Regions from separate parts of the Sphingobium sp. RSMS genome, predicted to be linked through region 2. Evidence: riboswitches for the same ligand, from Rfam matches in the RefSeq annotation. Region 2 holds a riboswitch; the other holds the start of a gene.

Region 1 (8,689 bases), on a different replicon from region 2:
GCTCCCTGTCCGATCAACGCCTCCGCCAGCCCGTCCGGATAGGCGGGCACGTCGCATCCGGTCGTCAGCACCGCGTCATAACCCTGCGCCCGCGCATGATGCAGCGCCGCGTTCAGGCCCCCCAGCGGCCCCATGTCCGCAGCCGGCCGATCCGCCAGCCCGATCATCCCCTCCACCTGCCGGCCGCAGACCGCCACGGTTTCGACCTGCCGCCCCAGCGCCGCCACCGCATGCTCCAGCAGGCTGCGCCCATCCAGCATCGCCCGCGCCTTGTCGCTGCCGAACCGGCTGGACCGCCCGCCGGCCAGAACCGCCCCCATCAGCCGCATCATGCGCCGCCCGCGATGATCCGGGCATAGCTGTCGGGATCGACATTGCTGCCGGAGATCACCACGACGCTCGCCCCCTCGGCATCCGGAGCCAGCCCGGCCAGCATCGCCGCCAGCGACGCGGCCCCGCCCGGCTCCACCACCAGCTTGAGCGCCGAAAAGGCAAAGCGCATCGCGTCGCGCACCTGATCGTCGCTCACCGCAAGGCCGCCCGCCAGATAGGCCCGGTTGATGGGAAAGGTCAGCGCCCCCGGCGCGGGAGACAGCAGGGCGTCGCAGATCGACCGCGCATCGGCCGACACGCTTTCCCGCACGCCGCTCGCCAGCGAGCGCGCCGTATCGTCGAACGCTTCCGGCTCCACCGCCAGGATCGCGACGCCGGGCTGGCGCGCCTTCACGGCGGTCGCAATTCCAGACACCATGCCGCCGCCGCCGCAATTGACGAGGATCTGGCCGATCTCCGCCCCTGCTTCGGCGGCCTGTTCCATGATCTCCAGCCCGATCGTCCCCTGGCCGGCCATGATGAAGGGATCGTCGAAGGACGGCACCAGCACCGCGCCCCGTTCGTTCGCCAGCCTCGTGGCGATTTCCTCCCGGCTTTGGGTGAAGCGGTCATAGGGCACGACATCGGCGCCCAGCGCCCGCGTATTCGCCGTCTTGATCGCGGGCGCGTCGGCCGGCATCACGATCGTCGCCGCCATGCCCAGCAACCGCGCCGCAAGGGCAACGCCCTGCGCATGATTGCCCGAAGACCAGGCGACGACCCCCGCCTTCCGCTCCGCCGCGTCCAGGCGGGCCAGCCGGTTGTAGGCGCCGCGGAACTTGAACGATCCGCTGTGCTGCGCGCCTTCGAACTTCACCAGCACGCGCCGGCCGCAGCGGGCGTTGAGCGCCGCATTTTCCAGCAGCGGCGTGCGGATGGCGGCAGGGGCGATGACCCGCGCCGCATCCTCGACATCGGCGGGGCTGATGGCGAACGGCATGCAATCTCCTTCCATGGCTGCCTCTTGGCATGGCCGCCGCTTTCCCTTATGGCGCGGGACGCGGGCGGGGCAATGCCTTCGCGCGCAAAAAGAAGATCGCGCCGGTGCCCCGAAGGGGGCTGAAAACGGGAATGCGGTGCGGACGGGAAACCGTCCTATTCCGCGGCTGTCCCTGCAACTGTAAGCGGTGAGCGCGATGCACTTCGGCCCAGGGGCCGGCCACTGGACGCAAGTCCGGGAAGGCGTGCATCGCCGCATTGACCCGCGAGCCAGGAGACCTGCCGGCGCATGGTCGCTCTTGCCTTGGTCCAGGGTATGGCCATGGCACGGTGTTCTCCGTCTGAGCGACGAAGCGGCGCAGGGCCGCATCGGTGCGGGGGGAGGGCACGGGCGCCGGCCATTTCCCCCGTCCGGCCGCGCGAGCGGACGCCCTGAGCCATGTTGCACCGGCGCTCAGGGGGAATATAGACATGTTGAGGATTTCCATTTCCATCGCCGCCTTGCTCGCGGCCGCTCCCGCCCTGGCGGAGGATGAGATCATCGTCACCGCGCTGGGCATCGAACAGCCGCGCGACGAGGTCGGCCAGGCGGTCACGGTCATCGACGCCGACACCATCCGCACCCGCCAGAGCGTCAGCGTCGTCGACCTGCTGGCCACCACGCCGGGGGTGCGCTTCAACCGCAGCGGCAGCCTTGGCGGCGTGACCGGGGTTTCGTTGCGCGGGGCGGAAACGACGCAGACGCTGGTGCTGATCGACGGGGTCAAGGTCAACGACACCAGCGGCATCGGCGACATGTACGACTTCGGCAATCTGCTGACCGGCAATATCCGGCGAATCGAAATTTTGAGGGGGTCCAACTCCATCGCCTATGGCAGCCAGGCCATAGGCGGCGTCGTCAACATCATGACCGGCACGCCTGCCGCCGGTTTCGCGGGCAATGCCTCGGTCGATTACGGTTACAGCAATACGCTGAACGCCAAGGCGGATGTTTCGGGCGGCAGCGGCATCGCTTCGGGCGGCGTCGGCATCGCCTATTTCAACACCGACGGCATTTCCTCCGCCGCCAGCGGCACGGAAAAGGACGGGTATGAGAATATCGCCGCCAATGCCAAGCTCAAGCTGGCCTTCACCGATACGCTCAGCCTCGACCTGCGCGGCTATTATATCCATGCCGATCTGGATACCGACAACGGCGTGGTGGACAGCACCGCCGACAGCTCGAAATCCGATCAATATGTCGGCTATGCCGGTCTGAACCTGTCGCTGTTCGACGGCAGGCTCACCAACCGGGCGGCCGTGACCTGGTTCCGCATGGACCGCGACTATACATCCGCATTCGGCCCTTATGGCTATTCGGGCACCAATCTGCGCTTCGAATATGAGGGTGTTTATCAGCCGGTCGATCAGGCCAAGCTGGTCTTCGGCTATGAACATGAACGGCCCGACTACGACTTCTCCGGCTTCGGCTCGACCGAAAGCCACCGGGCCGATATGGACAGCGTCTATGCGCTGGCCATCGTGAAGCCGGTCGCCGGCCTGTCGCTGACCGCCGGCGCGCGGCATGACGATCACAGCCAGTTCGGCGGCGCGACCACCTTCGGCGCCAATGCGAACTACACGCCCAACGCCGGCGCGACCAACATCCGCATGAGCTATGGGGAGGGGTTCAAGGCCCCCTCGCTCTACCAGCTTTACGGCGCCGACGTCGGCAATGCGGGCCTGCGCCCGGAGCGGTCGAAAAGCTACGACATCGGCTTCGACCAAAGGCTGGACGGCGACCGGGCGATCCTCTCCGTCACGGCTTTCCGCCGCGACACCAAAGACCAGATCAACTATGATTATTCGATCGGTCTTTACGGCGGTTACAATAATCTCGACCGCACCCGCGCCAAGGGGGTGGAGGCGATGCTGGCCCTGAAGCCTGTCGAGGCGCTGACCGTCACCGCCGCCTACAGCTATGTCGATGCGCGCGACCGCAATACCGACGCCCGGCTGCCGCGCCGCGCCGCCGATGCGGTCAGCGTTTCGGCGGACTATGTCTGGCCCTTCGGCCTGTCGACCGGCGCGACCGTGACGATGGTGGGCGACAGCTTCAACGATGCGACCAACGCGATCCGGCTGGACGGCTATGCCGTGACGGACGTGCGGGCATCCTTCCCGATCCGGGAAAATCTGGAGATCTACGGCCGCATCGACAATCTGACCGATGAGAAATATGCCACGGTCCATGGCTATGGCACCTATGGCCGGTCGGCCTTCGGCGGCGTGCGTGTGCGCTTCTGAAAATAGCCTAATGGCGCGGCGCGGCGTTCACCCGCGCCGTGCCCTTGTGCGCAGCGCCGTCAAGCTGCGCTGCGATGCCCCGCGCCGCCTCGACATAGGCGGGGCCGCCGCACACCGTCCACGCCTGCGGCACGCGGATGCGCGGGATGGCGCGCAGTATGGGGTGGTGCAGCATTTCCGTCCCCTGATCGACCACCTTCTCGCTGCCGCTCTCCACGATCAGCCAGTCCGGACGGGCGGCGATCATCTCCTCAAGCGACAGTTGCGACAGCGCCGGCTTGCCCAGCCTGCGGGCCAGATTGATCAGGCCCACCCGCTGCATCAGGTCGTCGACCAGCGTGCCGGTGCCGGTCATATAGCCGCGCCGCTGATAATAGGCCGCGACGCCGCGACGCTTCGGCGGGGGCTGGGCGGCGAGGTCGCGGTTCATCCGGGCGATCATCGCTTCGCCCCGTTCGGGATGGCCGACCGCCGCCGCCACCTGCCGGATCTGCGTCAGGATCATGGCATAGCTGTCCGCGCTCGCCAGCCCCAGGGTCCGCCACTCGCCCGGCGGCGCGCCGACGACGCTGCCGCCGGAAGGAAAGCCGATCAGCAGGTCGGGGCGGATCGCCAGCACTTCCTCCGCCGGGCGCTTGAGGGTGCGGAAGGCGCGGGCCCTGCCGACCGCCGCCGACAGTTCCGGGTCGTGCCCATAGGGGCTGAGCGCGGCGATCTGCGCCGGGTCCGCCAGAGCGAGCACATATTGGTCGGCGCAGGTGTTGAGCGACACGATGCGCCGGGGTTTGGCGGGCGCCGCGCCGGTCAGGGCCAGGGCGCAGAACGTTGTAAAGATCATTCTGCACCGCACGCTGCTGCTCCCGGATCGTGCCTCAACAAACCAACGTGCTCCCGCCTTCGCAGGAGCACGGCACGCTGTAGCAAGCAGGGAAGGACGCGCAAGCCATGAGCGCCCGGCGCCATCCGCTGCTGATCCCCACGCTGACGGCGCTGGCGCTGCTGGCCGCCCTTGCTTCCCTCACTCTGGGCGCGGTTCCGCTCTCCCCGGCGCGCATCTTCGCCGTCCTCGGCGGCGGCGGCGATGACGTCGCCCGCGCCATCCTTCTCGACCTGCGCCTGCCCCGCATGCTGCTTGGCCTGATCGTCGGCGCGATGCTCGGGCTGGCGGGCGCGGCGCTTCAGGGCTATCTGCGCAACCCGCTGGCCGAACCTTCGGTCCTGGGGGCCTCCAACTGCGCCGCGCTGGGCGCGGTCGGCGCGCTCTATTTCGGGCTGGCGCAGGCGCATCCGCTGGCGCTTCCCGCGCTCGCCATCATGACCGGCCTGATCGGCATCGCCGCGCTGTTCCTGCTCGCGGGGCCCGCGGAAAGCCCGCTCACGCTGATCCTCGCCGGCATCGCCATCGCGACGCTGGCGGGGGCGGGGATCAGCCTGTCGCTGAACCTGTCGCCCAATCCCTTCGCCGCCATGGAGATCATGAGCTGGCTGATGGGCAGCCTGGAAAACCGCGCCTACGGCCATGTCTGGATCGCGCTGCCCTGCGTCGTGGTGGGGGCGGCGCTGCTGATCGCGGACCGACGGACGCTGGACGCGCTGACGCTGGGGGAGGATGGGGCGCAGGCGCTCGGCATCGACCTTCGCCGGGCGCGCATCCGCCTGATGCTGGGCGTCGCCATCGGCGTCGGCGGCGCGGTGGCGGTGTCCGGGGCGATCGGCTTCGTCGGCCTGATCGTGCCGCATCTGGTGCGGCCGCTGACCGACCGCTCCCCCTCCGCCATATTGCTGCCCTCCATGCTGGGCGGCGCGGCGCTGCTGACGCTGGCGGACATCGGCGTGCGGCTGATACCGACCGGCAGCGAACTCAAGTTGGGGGTGCTGACGGCGCTGCTGGGTGTCCCGGTGTTCCTGATGCATCTGATGCGGGAGAGGCGGCTATGGTGACGATCCGCGCCCAGGGGCTTTCCGTCAGGCTGGGCCGCCATCCGGCGGTAAGCGGCGTCGATCTTGAGCTCGGGCCGGGCGAGCTGGTCGGCATCATCGGTCCCAATGGCGCAGGGAAGTCGACGCTGATCCGCGCCATGCTGGGCCTTGTGAAACGGGAAAACGGCTCCGTCCTCATCGACGGCGCCGATAGCGCGCGGCTCGGCCGGCAGCAGATCGCCCGGCGCATCGCCTATCTGCCGCAGGGACAGACGCTGCACTGGCCGCTGGCGGTGGAGCGGCTGGTGGCGCTGGGCCGCCTGCCGCATCTGGGGCCGCTGTCCCGCCTTTCCGTGGAGGATGAGGCGCTGATCGACGCCGCCCTGATGCGCGCCGACGCGCTGCATCTGAAGGGCAGGGTGGCGACCGAATTGTCGGGGGGCGAGCGCGCCCGCGTGCTGCTGGCCCGGGCGCTGGCGGTCGGCGCGCCCGCGCTGATCGCGGACGAGCCCTTGGCCGCGCTCGATCCGGGGCATCAGATCGACGTCATGGACCTGCTCAGGGCAGAGGCGCGGGCGGGATCGCTGGTCGTCACCGTGCTGCACGACCTGGGCATGGCGGCGCGCTATTGCGACCGGCTGGTGCTGATGGATCGCGGCTCGCCGGTGGCCGACGGCGCGCCGCTGGACGTGCTGACGGCGGGGAATCTCGCCAAAGTGTACGGCATTTCGGCGCGCATAGAAACGGACGGCGACTGGCCATTGATCCTGCCGACCGGGCGGACCGCGTCCTGACCGTCATCTGCGGCGTGCTCCCGCCGTTGCAGGAGCACGCGGCACGCTATTCGGCAAAGGCGCGTGGCGCGGGCGCGACGACCGTGAAGGTGCCCGCGCCGATCTCCGACACTTCCAGCGCCCGTTCCGCAATGCCGTCCCGGCCGAAGCGGAACGCGCCGTCGATCCCGGCAAAGCCCCCCGCATCGCGCAGCCGCGCCGCCGGGAAGGTCGTCCCCGGCTTCCAGTCGCGCGCGATCCGCACGGTCAGCAGCACCGCGTCATAGCCGAGCGCCGACAACCGGAACGGCGCATTGCCGTAGCGCGCCCGATATTTGGTCGCGAGCTGGCGGTAGAGGCCATCCGACACGCTGGCGAACCAGGCGCCGCGCAGCACCGGGCTGGATGCCAGGCCGCTGTCCGTATTCCACAATTCGGTGCCCAGCAGCCGCGCCGTCGCGCCGCCATTCTTCCGCACGATCGGCGCGACCTGCACCGCCACCCGGCCGCTGTCCGCGATCAGCAGCGCGTCATAGCTGGAGGACGCCTGCAATTTCCTGACCGCCGCCGTGATGGAGGCGGGGCTGCGGTCGAAGGTCTGCATCGACACCACGGTTCCGCCCGCACCCTCGACCGCGCGCAACAGGGCGGTGCCCGACCGCTCGCCATAGGTTCCCTTGGGCACCAGCGCGGCGAATTTGGACAGGCCCTTGCCCCTGGCGAATTCCACCACCCGTTCGATCGACTGGTTGGGGTTGTAGCCCATGACGTAGACGCCGTTCCCGGCGACGCTGGTGTCGTTGGAGAAGCTGATGACCGGCACATTGGCCCGCGCCGCGATGGGGCCGACGATCCGCGCATCCTCCGCCAGCAACGGCCCCAGGATCAGCTTGTTGCCGTCCGCCAGCGCCTTGTTCGCCGCCGCCGCCGCGCCGACCCCGGTGTCGTAGGTGGTGATGCGCACCTTGTCGGCCTTGGTGTCGAGCAGCGCCAGCGTGGTCGCATTGGCGATCGACTGGCCGACCCCGGCATTGGGACCGCTCATCGGCACCAGCAGCGCGACGCGATGGCGCAGCGTGTCGGTGGGCAGGCCTTCGGTGACGTCGGGGCCCGTCTGCACCGGCCCGCTGGGCTGCGCCGGACCGGGGCCCTTGGGCACGATCGACTGACAGGCGGCGACCAGCAAAGCCGTCGCGGCGAACAAAATCCGCCCGGCGCGTCGCATCGAAGCGAACAAGTCCGCTTGCCGGGGGGCATCCGTCTCTGTCATCTGGCATCCTTATGGAAACTGAACCGTCTAGGCTTGAACCGGGGCTTTACATCGTTGCGGGGCCGATCGGCAACCTTGCAGACCTAACCCCCCGCGCGGCCGAAGTCCTGCGTCTGGCCGATGTGATCGCCGTGGAAGATACACGGGTCAGCGCACGGCTGCTGCGCCATGCCGGGTCCGACCGGCCGATGGTCCCCTATCACGACCATAGTGCGGAGGGGGTGCGGGCCCGCCTGATCGAGCGGATGGCGCGCGAATCGGTGGCGCTTCTCTCGGACGCGGGCACCCCGCTGATCTCCGATCCGGGCTACAAGCTGGTGCGCGACGCCCGCGCCGCCGGACGCAGGATCACGACGCTGCCCGGCCCCAGCGCCGCCATCGCCGCGCTCACCCTGTCGGGCCTGCCCACCGACCGCTTCCTCTTCATGGGCTTCCTGCCGTCGAAGCAGAAGGCGCGGGGCGATGTCCTCGCCGAAGTCGCTGCCCTGCGCGCCACGCTCGTCTTCTACGAAAGCGGCCCGCGCCTGTCGGAAAGCCTTGCCGCCATGGCGGAGCATCTGGGCGACCGCGAAGCCGCCGTCTCGCGGGAGATCAGCAAGGCCTTCGAGGAAACCGCAACGGGCACGCTGAGCGAACTCTCCGCCCGCTATGCCGACGCCCCGCCCAGGGGGGAGATCGTCGTCACCGTCGGCCCCCCCGGCGAGGCGCCGCCCGCCAGCGCCGAGGATGCCGACGCGGCGCTGCTGGAGGCGATGGAACGCCTCCCCCTGTCCAAGGCGGCTGGGGAGGTCGCGAAGAAGCTCGGTCTCGACCGCCGCGCCCTCTATGATCGCGCGCTGGAACTCAGGGGGTGACGGGAACTCGGGGGGTGAAGCGCCGGGCAGCCGAAAAGCGCGGAAAACAGGCGGAGCGCATCGCCGGCTGGTGGCTGCGGCTCAAGGGCTGGCAGATCGTCGGCCGCCGCCTGCGCACGCCCGCGGGGGAGGTCGACCTCGTCGCCCGGCGCGGCAGGATGCTGGCCTTCGTCGAGGTCAAGGCAAGGGCGACGGATGCCGATCTTCACCTCGCCATAGACGAACGCCGCCTCTCCCGCGTCGCGGCGGCGGCGGAAATCCTGTTCCACGACCTT
Region 2 (8,689 bases):
ATTCCTCAACAGCCTGACCAGCCAGCGAAGCCTCTACAATGCGCAGCAAAGCGCGATCGCGACGAACCTGGCGCTGATCAGGAACCGCATCCTGCTCTACCGGGTCATCGGGGCCGATTTTCGGGAAGGGTGATCGCCATGGCTGGCCGAACCTACGCCGCCTGACCTTAGCCCTTCAACCGCAGCGGCAAGCCGGCGGCCATCAATATGACGTCCTCGCACAGGGCCGCCATCTGCTGGTTCAGCCAGCCCGCCTCGTCCCGGAACCGCCGGGCCAGGGCATTGTCCGGCACGATGCCGAGGCCCACTTCATTGCTCACCAGCACGACAGGAACCGGACAGGCCATCATCGCCTCCGCCAGCGCTGCCCGGGCGCTGGCCAAATCCTCTTCGGCAAGCATCAGGTTGGTCAGCCACAGCGTCAGGCAATCGACCAGGACGGCATCTGCCCGGCGCGCTGCTTTGGACAGGGCGGCGGGCAGGTCCATGGGCGCGTCGATGGTCAGCCAGCGGCTTCCACGCTCACCCTTGTGGCGCGCTATCCGCTCCTCCATCTCCGCGTCGAAGGCCTGCGCGGTCGCGATATAGGCCAGGTTCCCGTTCCCGACAGCCTCGCAGCGTTGCTGCGCATAGCGGCTCTTGCCGGACCGGCATCCGCCCAGCACCAGCATTCTCGTCATCCGACATTCTCCCAAATGGCGGCCAGGACCCACAGCAGCAGGCAGGCGCGCAAATAGATCCGGAGCGCGGCCCGCATCGCGCGGACGTCCGCTTCCCCACCCGCGCCGATCCATGGTTTGTCGTGCAGCACGCCGTCATAGTGGATCGGTCCCGCCAGCCGGATGCCGAGCGCGCCGGCCATCGCCGCCTCCGGCCATCCCGCGTTGGGCGAGGCATGCTTCCGGCGATCCCGCCGCAACACGGCCCATCCGCCGCCGCCCGCAACGCACAGGATCAAGCCGGAGAGCCGCGCCGGCACCCAGTTCAACAAATCGTCGAAGCGGGCCGCCGCCCAGCCGAAGTCGGTATAGGGCGCTTCCTTGTGCCCGATCATGCTGTCGGCTGTGTTGACGGCCTTATAGGCCCATATTCCCGGCAGACCGAGCAGCAGCAGCCAGAACAGCGGCGCCACGACGCCATCGCAGAAGCTTTCGGCCAGACTTTCTATGCCGGCCCGTGCAACGCCCGCCTCATCCAGCGCGGCCGTGTCGCGGCCCACGATCCGGGCCACCGCCTGCCGCGCGGCATCCAGATCCCCGCGCGCCAGAGCCCGAACCACCGGCGCCACATGGACATAGAGGCTGTTCTGCGCCAGCGCCGGCCATGCGGCGAGCGCCAGCCATGGCCAGGCCATGGACCCGCCCCAGCGGCGGATCGCCCATTCCAAAGCCAGACCGGCACCCCCGCCCACGGCCAGCAACAGCAACAGCAGGGCGATTCCCGTCCAGCGGCGCACCGGGCCGCTCCACGCCTCCCGGTTCCATCGCCGCTCCGCCGCACCGATGATCCGGGCGAAACCGCCCACCGGGTGGCCGATCCGCGCATGCAGCCAGCCCGGCCAGCCAAGCGCCGCATCCAGCATCAGCGCCGCCAGGGCCACCGGCTCACCCATCGGCCAACGCCCGGTCAAGACGGGCGAGAGCCCTCGTATCGGCAGGCAGGCCGATCCGCAGCCAGCGCCGGTCCTCCTCGAAGGGGCGCGTCAGGATCGAACGCCGCGCCAGCCTGTCGAACAGGGCCCACCCATCCTCCACCTCCACCAGACGGAATAGCGGGCATTCGCCCCGCGCCCCCAATCCGTGCCGCGCCAGCAAACCATCCAGTTGCGCCGCGTGCTCGCCCAGCGCCGTCACTGTCCCGTCGATCCAGTTCCGGTCGCGATAGGCCGCGCCGCCGAACGCGACCGCCGCCGCCGAAACCGGCCATTCCCCCAGCATCCGCCGCAGCTGTGCGACGACCTCTCGCGGCCCGAGCACAAAGCCCAGCCTGACACCGGCCAGCCCGAAGAATTTACCGAAGGACCGCAACAGGATCAGCCGCCGCCCATCCCCCACTTCGCCCGCCAGACTGCATGAAGGCACGGCGTCGGCATAGGCTTCGTCGACGATCAGCCATCCTCCGCGCTCCTCCAGCCGGGCCAGCCATTGCAGCAGGCGGGCAGGCGGCAGGATGCGGCCGTCGGGATTGTTGGGGTTGGCGAGCAGTAGGGCGATCGCTTCGCGAGGCGGTTCTTCATCGGCGGACATCGGGGCGCCATGCGCGAAAATCTCCGCATGGGTGCGGTAGCTGGGCACAAGCCATCGTGCGGGCATGTCCAGCATCCGCCCCACCAGCCGCAATCCCGCCTCGCTGCCGGGCACGGTGCAAAGATGATCGGGATCGACCCCGAAACAGGCCGCCGCCGCCGCCTCCATCGCCGCCAAATCGTGCGGATCGGGCAAATGCCGCCAGTCGATGGACAGATGATCGGACCCCGGCCAAGCTAGGGGGTTGATCCCGGTCGAGAGGTCGATCCAGTCCTGCCCGCCATAAGCGCCCCGCGCTTCGGCCAGGCGGCCGCCATGCCAGGTGAAGCCGCTCATCGCGCCACCGCCATCGCCAGCAGCAGGGCGCTCTCCAGCAATTCGATGCCGGCGCCATGCCCATCCCCGGAGATGCCGCCGATCCGCGAGCGCAGCCAAAGACCCCAGAGCGGGATCAACGGGATCGCCGCCAAAAGGGCAGGCTCCCGATAACCCAGCGCCAGCCCCAATATCGACCAGAGGATAAACGGCTCCGCCCGCCACCCGGCCCGGAAACGGCTGGCCAGTCCTTCATGGAGCGGCGGCAGCCAGCGCGTCCAGAATAGCGGCCCGATGCGCGCCACCATCGCCACGGCCGCCAGCATCCATGGCGGAAAGCTTTCCAGCCAGAGTCGCAACAGCACCAGCTTGGCCGCCAGTTGCAGGCCGATGGCGACAACGCCGAAGCTGCCGATATGCGGATCGGCCAGAACGGCGGACAGGCGGCTCCGATCGCCATGCGCCGCCCCCGCCGCATCCGCTATGTCGCCCAATCCATCCAGGTGCAGCGCACCCGTCACGGCCACCCAGGCGACCAGGCCGAACAGCGCCCCCGCCCAAGGATCGATGCGCATGCCCAGCCCGGCACCGCCCGCGACCACCAGCCCGACGGCAATGCCCGTTGCGGGCAGCCAGCGGATGGCGGCGGCGAAATCCCCCTCATCGACATCCTGCGCGGGCAACGGCAGGCGCGTCATCAATTGCAGGGCCAGCACCAGCCGCTTCATGCGATCAGGCCCGTAATCTGTCCCGACCGCCCTTCCGGCCAGACCCGCAGGCTCAGCACCGCGCCATAGGGCAGGTCCACCGCCCAGCCCTGCCGCACGTCGAAACCGCACAGCACAGCCAGCGCCGCCCGTATCGCCCCGGCATGGCAGACCACCAATGCCGGCTCGCCAAGCACGTCCAGCCCGTCCCCGATCCGGGCGCGGAGGTCGGTCCAGCTTTCGCCCCCAGGCGGCGGAAATCCGTCCGGATCGTCCCTGAAGCGCGCCAGATCCTCCGCAGGCAGGAGCGCGGGGTCCGCACCCTCCCAATCCCCGAAATTCAGTTCCCGCCAGCGCCGGTCGACGTCAAGTTCGATACCCCGCTCCGCCGCGATCACCGCGCCCGGCGCCCGCGCCCTGGCGAGGTCGGATGTCACCACCCGCGCGAAATCCAGATGCCGCGCCCGCTCGATGCAGAGGGCGATCCCCTCCGCTTCCGGCGGGGCGTCCAGATGACCGAGCAACCGTCCGGCAAGCTGCGGCGCGCCATGGCGCATCAGGTGGAGGGGAAAGGCGTTCATAGCGCACCTGCCACCGCCGCTTCGGCAAAGGTCGCCATGCCGCCATGCGCTGCCAGAGCGGAACGCACGATCTGCGCCGCGACCGCCGCGCCGCTTCCTTCGCCCAGCCGCATGTCGAGCCGCAGCAACGGCTCCAGCGCCAGAGCGGCCAGCAGGCGTTCATGCCCCGCCTCCGCCGACATATGGGCGGCCATGCAGTGCCCGACGATCGCCGGATTGTCCTTCGCCAGCGGCGCGACCGCCGCGCAGCCGATGAACCCGTCCAGCATCACCGGCACGCGCAGCATCCGCGCCGCCAGCACCGCGCCGGCCAGCGCTGCGATCTCTCGCCCGCCCAGCCGGCGCAACGTTTCGAAGGCATCGGCGCAATGCGCCCCGTGCAGGGCGAGCGCCCGCGCCACAGCTTCGGCCTTGCGCGCCAGCCCGTCGCCATCCACGCCTGTCCCCCGTCCCACCCAATGGGCCGCAGCACCCCCGAAGGCCTGCGCGCAGAGCGCCGCCGCCGGCGTGCTGTTGGCAATGCCCATCTCGCCCAGCAGCAGCAGGTCCAGTCCCGGTTCCACCGCCGCCGCCCCCGCGTTGATCGCGCTCAGGCAATCCGCCTCGCTCATGGCCGCCGCGACGCAGATGTCCTCCGTCGGCCTTTCCAGATCGAGCGCGATGACGGCCAGCTCCGCCCCGCAGGCTTGGGCCAGCGCATTGATCGCCGCGCCGCCATGACGGAAATTCGCCACCATCTGGGCGGTGACCTCGGCCGGGAAGGCGCTGACCCCGCGCGCGGCCACGCCATGATTGCCGGCGAAGATCGCGGCGCGGATGCGCTCCGCCCGGGGGCGTTCCCGCCCCTGCCAACCCGCCATGAAAAGCGCGATCTCCTCCAGCCGCCCAAGCGAACCGGCCGGCTTCGTCAGCACCCGCTGCCGCGCCGCCGCGGCTTCGGTGGCGCCTGCATCCGGGGCGGAAAGGTCGGCCAGCGCGGCGGCAAAGGCCGCGCGGTCGTTGAACCGGATCATGAACAGACGAAGCCTTCGGGCGGCGTGCGGACGATGAAATGCCCCTTCACCCCCTGGGGCCAGTCCGCATAGCGCACCACGCCCTCGTCGCTTTGGGCATGGCGCAGGGCATAATCCAGGATCGCGCGCGCGGCTTCCTCATCCGGCGTGAAGTCGCCCAGCACATAGCCGATCTTGCCCGTTCCGCGCACATGTACCGTGCAATGGCGCTGACAGGCGAAGAGGCAGGGCATGTCCTGAACAGCGACGGACGCATAAGCGGGATCGCCGTCGCGTACCCTGTGCAGCGCCTCTGCCAGCAAGGCGCCGCCCCGCCGTCCGGCAGCATCCTCCCGCTGTTCCGCCGAAAGGCGGCAGGTCGAACAGACGACGACCGAAGCCCCCGGCCCCACGGCCCGCAGCATCAGCGATCGCTCCGCAAATCAGTCATTCCACATCCTCCCGCCCGACGGCATGTGCCCCGACGGGAACCGGGCAAGGGAGGACGGTCCGGCACCAGGCAGGCGACAGGCCTTCCCCCGCACGGTCCAACCGGCAAGGCGATGGCTGTCGTTCAGCGAGGGAACCCCCGTTCGGCCGGCACACCCTGTCCGGTCGAAGAACGACGGCGTCAGGCAGGTCTCCTGGCTCGCGGGTCGATGCTTTCCGGCCGCCTTCTCGGACCTTCATGGCCCAATGGCGCGATGGCCGGATGGCTCGCCGCTTACAGTTGCAGGGGCAGCGCGGGCGTTCCACCCGACTTCCCTTTTCATCCCCTTGCGGGGAACCTGTCGCACCAGCGCTGATAAAGCCGCCTTCGTCCAATCGCAAGGGTGGAAAAACAAAGCCGGCCCAGCCCGCTCCAATCGCGCGACTTCCCCTCGGCCGGGCAATGGCAAAGCTTCTCTTCACCTGCGTGAACTGCTATTATCGGGCGATAGGGAGAGGGCCATGGCGATTCTGACGCGATGGATGGACTGGTTCTGCCGCCTGTTCGCATGCACGGCTGAAAACGACATGCGGGTCAACGACCTGATCGCGCACCTCCGTTCCGACATCACCGAACGCTGAGCGGCAGGCGCGAAGCCGCTTTCCCATTCGGCCGCATTCACGGGAACGGGCGCGCCTCTCGCGGGTATTATGGCTATGTTGGCCAACGACCTCGGCACCACGCTCGTCCGCCTCTTTCTCGCGACCCTGCTGGGGCTCGCCCTGGGGTTCGAGCGCGAACGCAACGGCCATGATGCGGGCCTGCGCACCCACGGGCTGGTATCGCTGAGTTCGGCCATGCTGACCCTGTCCGCCCTGGAACTGGCGGAGGTCCACAAGGACAGCGATCCGATCCGCGTCGTTCAGGGCCTTGCCCAGGCGATCGGCTTCATCGCGGGCGGCCTGATCTTCGTGCGCGGCGGAGATGTGCGCAACATGACCACGGCGGCAAGCCTGTGGATGGCCGCTGCCGTCGGGATCACGGCGGGCGCCGGCCAATATGTCCTCGTGCTGGCAGGGTCGCTGATCGCGCTGCTGCTGCTTTCCCTGCTGCTCATATTCGAGAAGCATATCGGTCCGCGCGAGAGCGGATCGGACGATCCGGACGCCGATTCCATGACCATGCCCAACCGGCGCGGGTCCGCCCCGGAGCGCGAAAACTGAAAGCCGGCAAGATGCGTTGAAACGAGCAGTCGGAAATCGCCCGCCCACGGTCCGTCGCTCCTTCGCTCCAACGGATCGTCATTCCGAAACCATGATTGGGTCGGAAGGGCATAGGCAGCATCTATGGGGCATATACCTTAATCGCATCTGGCGCGTTGGGCGCGTCTTCCCGATGCTGAAACGACATGAAGTTCAATGAACTGCGAACATCATTTTCGTCGCCTGGCGAGGCGGACACGCCCGCAGGGACGAGGCAGCATCTCGAGGTCAGCATATGGACGGCGTTCGCGTAGGCAAGAGAGTGATAGGCGCACAGGCGCCCGTCATCATCGGGTGGGAAAATATAGGCCGGGTGGAAGGCGGACCGCTCAAGCAGTTCATCTTCACCTGGTTCCAGCCCACGGCGCTGTTCGCGCTCATCGCCTTCTGGTACTATGCGCCCAATTCCATCGCCAAGGCGTCCACCGCCATCGGGATCGGCATCGGTTTCAGGGTGCTGCTGCTGGCGCTCGAATGGGTCAGCCCGCGCTATGAGAGCTGGCGTCTGACCTGGAAGGAACTGGTCACCGATCTCTTCTATGTCGGGCTGGGCTACACCATTCTGGACCTTGTCGAACATTATATCGGCAGCGGTGCGGTGATCGAGGCCATCCAGCACAGTTTCGACTGGGACAAGCTGGCGTGGTTCACGGGCCTGCCGCTGCTGGTGCAGGCTTTCCTGATCTCCTTCATTTTCGACTTCGGGCAATATTGGATGCACCGGGGGATGCATAACTGGTATCCGCTCTGGCTGCCCCATTCGGTGCATCATTACATCACCCAGTTGAACATCAACAAAGGCGCGGTCGGAAATCCCGTCGAGCTTTTCCTGATCGGGCTGGGCATTGGCGGGTTCTTCGACTTCCTGCCGAGGGCCGCCCTCCTTGCCGGCAGCTTCGGTCTGGCGATCGGCACCTATCAGCACATCAATGTCCGCTTCAACACGCCGCGTTGGTGGCGCTTCCTGTTCAACACCACCGAACATCACAGCCTGCATCATTCGCAGGACTTCGAAGCGACCCGCAGCAATTATTCCAACACCTATATCTTCATCGATCGCATCTTCGGAACCTGCGTCGATGGCGAAGCCGAATTGCTGGGACTGGAGGGCGGACGCCGGATGTCGATCCGCGAGCAGATGACCTATCCCTTCACCGAAGGCTGGAAGACGATCAAGGAACGCTACGGCCGCCCAGCGGCGGTGCCGGCTGAATAAGGCAACTTGCTCTTGCAAAAAGGGGATCATGTGACAGCGCGTTTCCTGGACTGGATCTGGCATATAAAGGGCAGCATGGCGCTCGCCTCCGGGCAATCGGCCGATGAAGCCATGGCCAGGCTCGGGCCCCTGTTCCGTCAGGCCGGCACCAGCCATGAGCGTATTGGCGACACGCTGACCTTCAGCAAGAAGGATCAGGCCGCGCAGGACAGGATGTCCATCTTCGATGGCGGCATTCTCAGGATCGAGAGGGAGCCGGCCGGGCCGGTGCTGCGCTATTGCCTGACCAGCCGGGCATTGCTGTTCTGCTTCCTGGCGCCGCTGCTGTTCCTGAGCTTCGCCGGGCTGACGATCGTCGCCGGCAAGCTCGCAAAGCCAGCGGCGCAGGAGACGGTGAAAAAGGACGACAAGAAGGACAAGGTCCTGCCGCAGCACTGGATCGACAAGGCGCTGGGCGCGCCGGCGCCTGAAAAGCCCAAGAAGGACGACAAGAACAAGGAGGATGGCAAGGCGCCAAAGCCCACTGCGGCCTATGTCTTCGCCGGCCTGTTCGCCGCGCTCTATGTCGTGGGACGCATTCTGGAGGGTCGGCTCGTCAAATCACTGTTCAGAAAGAGCCTGCTGAGTTGACGATGGCTGCATCGGTTCGGCTGCGCTGCTGGCCGGGCCGAAGGAATCGAGCGGCAGGGCGCCGTCGAGCACGAGTTCGCCGCTGGCGATCCTGCGCTTCAGATAGGCGAAGGTCTGCGCCGTCTGGTTGAACAGATGCTCGCCGCCCTTGAGCGGGGCGTAACGGGGCTCCTCCCCGCGCACGACCGGGGCAACGACATAATCATAGTCGCAGGCGTGGAAGAGCGCGAAGGAATAGCGTTCTTCCCTGACCTTCTTCACGCGGTGCCGTGTCGCGGCATAGCGGCCGTTGGAGAGTATCTCCATCATG

What was found. A riboswitch is a leader RNA that binds a small molecule or an ion and turns the genes downstream of it on or off. The one in region 2 is predicted to bind cobalamin.
Region 1: linked by a shared signal. The riboswitch ahead of EGM87_RS11075 (TonB-dependent receptor plug domain-containing protein) and the one ahead of EGM87_RS19515 (DUF1636 domain-containing protein) in region 2 are both predicted to bind cobalamin.

Annotation. Positions count from the first base shown of each region.
Region 1 covers NZ_CM191257.1:2,293,982-2,302,670, reverse strand. The annotation lists gene mobA (molybdenum cofactor guanylyltransferase) at 1-329, opposite strand, end outside; gene EGM87_RS11080 (threonine ammonia-lyase) at 329-1,312, opposite strand; cobalamin riboswitch at 1,398-1,612, shown strand; gene EGM87_RS11075 (TonB-dependent receptor plug domain-containing protein) at 1,783-3,597, shown strand; gene EGM87_RS11070 (ABC transporter substrate-binding protein) at 3,605-4,435, opposite strand; gene EGM87_RS11065 (FecCD family ABC transporter permease) at 4,543-5,538, shown strand; gene EGM87_RS11060 (ABC transporter ATP-binding protein) at 5,532-6,311, shown strand; gene EGM87_RS11055 (penicillin-binding protein activator) at 6,358-7,560, opposite strand; gene rsmI (16S rRNA (cytidine(1402)-2'-O)-methyltransferase) at 7,572-8,414, shown strand; gene EGM87_RS11045 (YraN family protein) at 8,429-8,689, shown strand, end outside.
Region 2 covers NZ_CM191258.1:287,286-295,974, reverse strand. The annotation lists gene EGM87_RS19550 (efflux transporter outer membrane subunit) at 1-133, shown strand, start outside; gene cobU (bifunctional adenosylcobinamide kinase/adenosylcobinamide-phosphate guanylyltransferase) at 168-671, opposite strand; gene cbiB (adenosylcobinamide-phosphate synthase CbiB) at 677-1,612, opposite strand; gene EGM87_RS19535 (threonine-phosphate decarboxylase) at 1,605-2,582, opposite strand; gene EGM87_RS19530 (adenosylcobinamide-GDP ribazoletransferase) at 2,579-3,289, opposite strand; gene EGM87_RS19525 (histidine phosphatase family protein) at 3,286-3,849, opposite strand; gene cobT (nicotinate-nucleotide--dimethylbenzimidazole phosphoribosyltransferase) at 3,846-4,862, opposite strand; gene EGM87_RS19515 (DUF1636 domain-containing protein) at 4,859-5,266, opposite strand; cobalamin riboswitch at 5,459-5,648, opposite strand; gene EGM87_RS19510 (MgtC/SapB family protein) at 5,988-6,494, shown strand; gene EGM87_RS19505 (sterol desaturase family protein) at 6,769-7,749, shown strand; gene EGM87_RS19500 (hypothetical protein) at 7,780-8,379, shown strand; gene EGM87_RS19495 (isopenicillin N synthase family dioxygenase) at 8,350-8,689, opposite strand, start outside.